2 regions of the Rothia sp. SD9660Na genome follow, and region 1 is predicted to be linked to the other one. Evidence: riboswitches for the same ligand, from Rfam matches in the RefSeq annotation. Region 1 holds a riboswitch; the other holds the start of a gene.
The links. Region 1 has a riboswitch for thiamine pyrophosphate ahead of QM007_RS09450 (ECF transporter S component). Riboswitches for the same ligand answer to the same signal wherever they lie in the genome.
Positions count from the first base shown of each region.

Region 2: another riboswitch for thiamine pyrophosphate. It lies ahead of thiM (hydroxyethylthiazole kinase); the one in region 1 lies ahead of QM007_RS09450 (ECF transporter S component).

Region 1 covers NZ_CP125946.1:2,014,132-2,017,530, reverse strand. Annotated here, with positions in the region: gene QM007_RS09465 (hypothetical protein) at 1-51, shown strand, start outside; partial or broken gene QM007_RS09460 (MFS transporter) at 64-1,158, opposite strand; gene QM007_RS09455 (DUF4235 domain-containing protein) at 1,305-1,568, opposite strand; TPP riboswitch at 1,747-1,850, shown strand; gene QM007_RS09450 (ECF transporter S component) at 1,905-2,525, shown strand; gene QM007_RS09445 (ABC transporter ATP-binding protein) at 2,541-3,399, shown strand, end outside.
Region 2 covers NZ_CP125946.1:1,332,939-1,336,337, reverse strand. Annotated here, with positions in the region: gene QM007_RS06490 (bifunctional hydroxymethylpyrimidine kinase/phosphomethylpyrimidine kinase) at 1-964, opposite strand, end outside; gene thiM (hydroxyethylthiazole kinase) at 961-1,836, opposite strand; TPP riboswitch at 1,825-1,940, opposite strand; gene QM007_RS06480 (MBL fold metallo-hydrolase) at 2,025-2,744, opposite strand; gene uvrA (excinuclease ABC subunit UvrA) at 2,909-3,399, shown strand, end outside.

The sequences.
Region 1 (3,399 bases):
CGTCAGCCAGATAGCCCTGCGGAGACACCACGCCCCGATAACCGAACCTAGAGCAGCAGTAACCTACCTGGCTGTGCTGACCTGCGGGTCCTTAATCGGAATCATCAGAAGCAGGCCGGCTAGGAGCACGATAATGATGCCGACGATGCCCCAAATCTGGCTGCCCATGAGGGTGACGAAGAGGCCGAAGAGGGCGGGAGCCAGGAAGCTGGCTGCGCGGCCGGTGGTGGAATAGAGCCCGTAGATCTCACCTTCCTGGCCTTCCTCGACCAGGCGTCCTAGATAGGAGCGGGCCGCTGACTGGGCTGGTCCAACGAAGGCACACAGGATGAGGCCGCAGACCCAAAACATGGTGGTGGAGGGCCAGAGCAGCAGGGGAACTGCTGCTGCAATGAGGGCTACCAGGGAGAAGATAATGACCCGCTTAGGGCCAAAGCGGTCATCGAAGAACCCGCCCAGCATGGCCCCGGCCCCCGCCACGATATTGCCGAAAATAGCGAAGATGATCACCTGGTTGGCACTAAAGCCGAAGGAGCCTGCCGCGAGCATGCCGCCGAAGGTGAAGATACCGTTGAGGCCGTCGCGGAAAACAGCGGACGAGACCAGGAAGTAGAGGGTCGTGGGAGCCTATCGGTAGAGCCTGACGACGGTGGCGAAAAGCTTTTTGTAGGAGGCAAGAAGGCCGGTGCGGGGGGCGTCCGGACGCACCGCCTGCGGCAGAGAGCGCACCTTGAGAATCAGGGGCAGAGAGAAAGCAAGAGCCCAGGCTGCTGAGAAGAGGGCAACGGCGCGGATATTGAGGGCACTGTCCTCCGTAATGCCCAGCAGGCCGGGGGAAATGAAGCCCACCAGTACGAGAAGCAGGGCTACGATACCGCCGAAGTAGCCGGCTGCCCAGCCGGTCCCGCTCATCTTGCCGATGGTATCGCGGGTGGAGATAGTAGGCAGAATAGCGTTGTAGTTAACCACCGCAAATTCGTTGACCAGGTTACCCAGGGCCAGTAGGGCTACACCCCAGAGCAGGTAATCGGGGGAAGGGGCTACGAAGAAGCACAGGGCCATCAGGAGCACCAGGAGCAGGCTGTTGACGCTTAGCCAGAGGCCACGGCGGCCGGTGACATCTGCCCGCTGGCCCGAGAGCGGGGCGAGGAGGGCAATACAGATACCGGCGGTGGTCAGACCGGCAGAGAGGACGGCCGACCCCCGCTGTGGGCCCGTGAAACGGTCAAGTCAGGGTAAAAGTAAAGGCCGGTTCCCTTCAGTGAAGAAGGGAACCAGCCTTGGGTGAAGGTCTGTCAACTAGGTTAGACCTCAGCCTGGGAGCCGGAGTCAGCCTTTGCCTCAATCTTGTGCTGGGCGCGGGTGATGCTGACCTTGATGATGGTGCCGACCAAGCCGGTAATCAAAGACCAGAGGATGATGTCGCGCCAGCGCTCGTCGTCATCGGGGTTGTTGGCGGGGGGCTCGTTGCCGGTGATCTTGGTCCAGGTGGCGCTCAGAAGCTTGTTGGAGAGGGCCACACCGCCGAGTGAAGCGGCGGTTCCGGCGATTTTGATGAGGGGGTTCATGAGGTTCCCTTTCGGTAGCTGGTGGATGCTCTATAGAGAGCTACTGACACTAACACTATCAGTACTGTGTAAATGTGGGCAGTTGGCAGCTACGTCTGTCATAAAACTTTGTATCTTTTCTTTGCTTATCTGACCTGCCTATACTACAAAGGCGTTCAGAAGGAACGTCCGCCCACGGCGGAAACGACAGGGGAGCGCTCATACGGGCGCTGAGAGTGCACATGCAGACCCTCGAACCTGATCCGGTTAGTACCGGCGCTAGGGAGTCGAACAGAATGGCAGATGTTGTCTGCCGGTGCATGCCCCCTTTGCTGTACCACACCAAAGGAAGGCTTTATGTCTAAGAAAGCTGCGCTGACATGGCGCGTTAACGATATCGTAGTAGCCTCTGTGCTGGCTGTTGCCTGTGCTGTGCTCTTCTGGGCCTGGAATAACGGCGGCTATAACATGGCCCAAACCGCCCTGGCCCTGGCCCCCGAGTACGCCTCGCTGGTTGGCGGCACCTGGCTGATTGCGGGCGTCCTGGGCGGCTATATCATCCGCAAGCCCGGCGCTGCTCTCTATACCGAGCTGCTGGCTGCGGTGATTTCTATGCTGCTGGGCAGTAGCTACTCTGTAGCCATCATCCTTTCCGGCATTATCCAGGGCCTGGGCACCGAGCTGGTCTTCCTGCTCTTTGCCTACCGCGTCTGGAACCTGGGCACCGCCCTGTTGGCCGGTGCTTCTGCCGGTGCCTTTATGAGTATTTCTGAGCTCTTTATCTACTACGCGGGCGTCTTTGAGGGCTCCAAGGCCGTTACTTACGCGGTGTGCGGCATTATTTCCGGCACCCTGCTGGCTGGCCTGGTGTCGTGGCTTCTCACCCGCGCCCTGGCTACCACCGGTGTGCTGGACTCCCTGGCTGCCGGTCGTAACCGTAGCCGCCGGGCTAGTACCTCACCCCGTTCCCACGCCTAGAGCAGGGACAGGCGCGTGCAGGTAGAGCAGGGGGCCCGCTTTGTGGCCCGTGATTTCGGTTGGCATCACCCCGGGCGGGCCAACCCTGCCTTTTCGGGGCTGAACTTTGAGATTGCCCCGGGGCAGAAGGTGCTCCTGGTGGGCCCATCTGGCGCGGGCAAATCGACTCTGCTGCACGCCATGGCGGGCCTGCTTGTTGATGAGGACGACCAAACCCAGCTGGGCGAGCTGACCGTCAACGGGCAGGCTCCCACCGAGGCCCGCGGGGTTTGCGGGCTCATGCAGCAGGACCCCGAAAGCTCGGTGGTGCTAGCCCGGGTGGGCGATGATGTGGCCTTCGGGCCTGAGAACCTGGGGGTGCCCCGCGAGGATATCTGGGGCCGGGTGACCTGGGCCCTGGACGCTGTCGGTCTGGGTTCCTTGCCCCTTGACCGTTCCACCTCGGCTCTCTCTGGCGGGCAGAAGCAGAGGCTGGGCTTAGCCGGTATCTTGGCTATGCACCCCGGTGCCCTGCTCCTGGATGAACCCACCGCCAACCTCGACCCGGCGGGCGTGCTTGAGGTGCGCGACGCCGTCCTTGCTGCCGCCACAGCATCGGGAGCAACCCTGCTCGTGATTGAGCACCGCGTAGGAATCTGGGCTGAATACGTAGACCGCATCCTGGTACTGGACGCCCAGGGGGGAATCAGCCATGATGGGCCCCCTCAACAGGTGCTTGACCAGGCTCGCGAGCAGCTCATTGCCGGTGGGGTCTGGGTGCCCGGCTACCTGCCCCACCCACCTCGTCAGGAGCAGACTCTTGCGAGCCCTCCCAGGGCGGACGCCAGCCCCGGCCCTGGGAGGGATCGCAGGAGTCTGCTCCTTGAGGCCCGTG
Region 2 (3,399 bases), 680 kb from region 1:
AGGTGGTCACCGTATCGATGAGGTCTACCGACCCCAGCATGCCAATTTTTACGGCGTCGATACGCACATCGTCACTCACCGCATCAAGCTGGGCCCGTAAAAAGTCGGTGGGCGGAATCTCAATGGCCCGGACCCCCAGGGTATTTTGGGCGACCAGGGCGGTGATAGCACTCATGCCGTAGCCGCCTGCTGCCGCAATGGATTTGAGGTCAGCTGAAGCACCTGCCCCACCGCTGGGGTCGGTGCCTGCGATAGACAGAATATTGGGGACGGAGCGGGAACTTTGGTAGCCCTTTGCTGTAAAAAGCCCGCGTAACCGAGCAGCGGTTAGCTCCGGCTCAGATGCCCCCATGAGGGCAGAGACCACGCAGATTCCGTTGACCCCGGTGGCAGTAAGTTCGGCCGCGTTATCAAGCTGGATGCCGCCGATGGCTACGCTCGCGATGCCCGCCTCTGCCGCCCGTTGGGCTAGCGCGGTGATACCCGCAATCCCCAGAGCTGGTGCCGCATCGGGCTTGGTGGGTGTTTCAACCAGCGGGCCCAGGCCCACCACATCGGGGAGCCGAACCCCGGTCGCTGTGCACTCTGCGATACAGCTCTCTAGCTGGTCGCGGTTCTCAATCGACAGGCCAATCATCAAATGATCCGGCAGGAGCTGGCGGGCCTGAACATAGGGCATATCGGACTGCCCAATATGCAGGTGCAGGTCCAACGAGAGAGCAAGCTGCACCCGGTCGTTGACGAAAATTGGCACCCGTCCGCCCACGGCGCGGGCCAGAGCCCGGGCCTGAACTTCAAGCTGCTCGTCACTGGCCTGCTTATCGCGAAGCTGCACCACGCTGACCCCGCCCTCGATGGCCCGCAGAACGTGGTTGGTCAGGTGCTCGGCAGGCTGAAAGGACGGGTCTGTGACCAGGTAGAGCGACCAGTCAACGGATGCACGCTCGGTAGGGGATACAGTCATGCCTGCCCACCTGCTTTCAGCTCCCGCAGGCTGACCCGCCCAAGAATCTGCTCAGCACTCAGCTCGGCCAGGGCATCGAGCCAGGCGACCGCGAAGGAGCCGGGCTTAGTGGCATAAAGACTACCGGCAACTGAACCGGCAGCAGCCGTATGGGCGTGAGCGGCAACCACAGCATCGTGGCGGTCTAGACCTGCTGCCAGCGCTGCCCCGGCATAGGCAGCGACCAGGGCTCCTAAGAAGCAACCGGTTCCAATCACCTGCGCCATGGTGGGGTGCCCGCCTTCTACTGCCGTTACCCGGTCGCCGGCGACAATGTAATCAACCACCCCGCTGATAGCAACCGTGGCACCGGTCTGCTGACTGAGCACGCGGGCTGCGGCGAGTACATCCTCGGCCTTATCGGTTGCATCTACCCCGCGTCCGCCCCGACCGCTACCGGCTAATACCCCAATCTCTGAGGCGTTGCCTCGAATCACGGCGGGGGAGAGCTGCATTACCTCCCTGTAGAAGTCGGTGCGGGCTGTGAGCGCGCCAGCTGCAACGGGGTCCAGCACCCAGGGGGTTCCCGCGTCCTTGGCTCCGGCAATGGCCTGTCGCATTCCCTCGTATTGTTCGGCGCTGGGGGTGCCACCGTTGACCAGCACGCCGGTAGCAATCTGAGCAAAATCGTAGGACTCAGCCGGCGTATCGCACATAGCCGGGGCAGCACCCGCCGCCAGCAGGGCGTTGGCGGTAATGTTACTGACCACAGTGTTGGTCAGGCACTGCACCAAAGGCGTGGTATCTCGCATCGCTGTGATTGCTGCAAGGACGGCGGTGCTTGAGTCAGAGGGCGCATCGAGGCGCGCAGAAATATGGGCATGCTCCTGCATGGGTTTCCCTTCGCTAGTTCTAACTAGAGCAGGTTCAGTGGGTGTGTTCTCAGCCCCTGTCCGCCAGTAAAGAATCGGCAGTAGGGGCACCCCAAACCAGTTGTAAGGTTCATGTTAACAAGTAGACCGGTGGGCGACAAGGTATAGCTTCTGTATTACGGCACCACCGGGCTTGCCAGAGGGGGCTCTTACCAGCCCCGCTCCTTCCACTCCGGCAAGTGGGGGCGTTCCTTGCCCAAGGTAGTGGAATCCCCGTGACCCGGTAGCACCAGGGTGTTATCGTCAAAGCAGCCGAAGATGCGCTCAGACACATCGGCAAAGAGCTGCTCAAAGTCCTGGGGAGAGTTGGTCTTGCCCACCCCGCCAGGGAAGAGCGAATCCCCGGTGAACAGCAGAACCCGCTCACCGGCGTCCGCACCTTCATCACCAGGAACCCGCAGGGCCAGGGCAATTGAACCCGGGGTATGCCCGCGCAGAGCAATCACCTCAAGCTCAATGCCGGCTAAGGTCAGGCGCTCGCCGCCCACCAGGTGTTCTTCAACCTCTATGCCTTCCTGCTTAGCGATAGCTTCAGCGTCGGGGGCGCCGCAGTAGGTTGCCGGGTCCCAGGCTTCAACAGCCTCGGGCAGGGCTCGGATGTGGTCCCAGTGGGAATGGGTGGTTACCAGGGCGCGGACGCCAGCCCCCGCCTGGTCGTGCCGGTCGTGGGCAGCAGGGGAGTCGGCGGCGGCAGTCTGCTGGGCGAAGGTGTTGATGGCGGGAAAGTCGTCCGCGGCATCAATCAGCACCTGCCCACCGCTTGCCCGGTGGGTCAGCAGGTAGACGTTGTTTTCCATCTCCGATACCGCAATGGATCGCACGGTCAGGGCGTTGGACTCAAAAATCAGGGTATTGGTTAGGTCACTCATGGCCCCATTCTAGGCACTCACCCCGCCTTTGTACCACGCCCTGCCCGTTTTAAGCCCTCAGAATGAGCAGGATGTGGTACAAACCGGGAGGGGCTAGGCGCTTTCATCGCTCACGCAAACCTTATAGAATATATCTTCGAAACATTCTCTTAGATAGGTGACTCATGGCAGGCTCAGCCACACAACCCACCGGCAACGACCTCACCCATATCCGTGTGCAGGGCGCCCGCGAAAACAACCTCAAAAACGTCGACCTCGACATCCCCCGCGACGCCATGGTCGTCTTCACCGGCCTCTCCGGCTCCGGCAAATCCTCCCTGGCCTTCGACACCATCTTCGCAGAAGGCCAGCGCCGCTACGTCGAATCCCTCTCCTCCTACGCCCGCATGTTCCTGGGCCAGGTCGACAAACCCGACGTAGACTTCATCGAGGGCCTTTCACCGGCCGTCTCCATCGACCAGAAATCTACCTCCAAGAACCCGCGCTCAACCGTCGGCACCATCACCGAAATCTACGACTACATGCGCCTGCTCTGGGCGCGCGTGGGCCACCCCCACTGCCCCGAATGCGGCGAGGAAATCTCCAAGCAGTCCCCTCAGCAAATCGTTGACACCCTCATGGACTACCCCGAGAAAACCCGCCTGCAGGTGCTCGC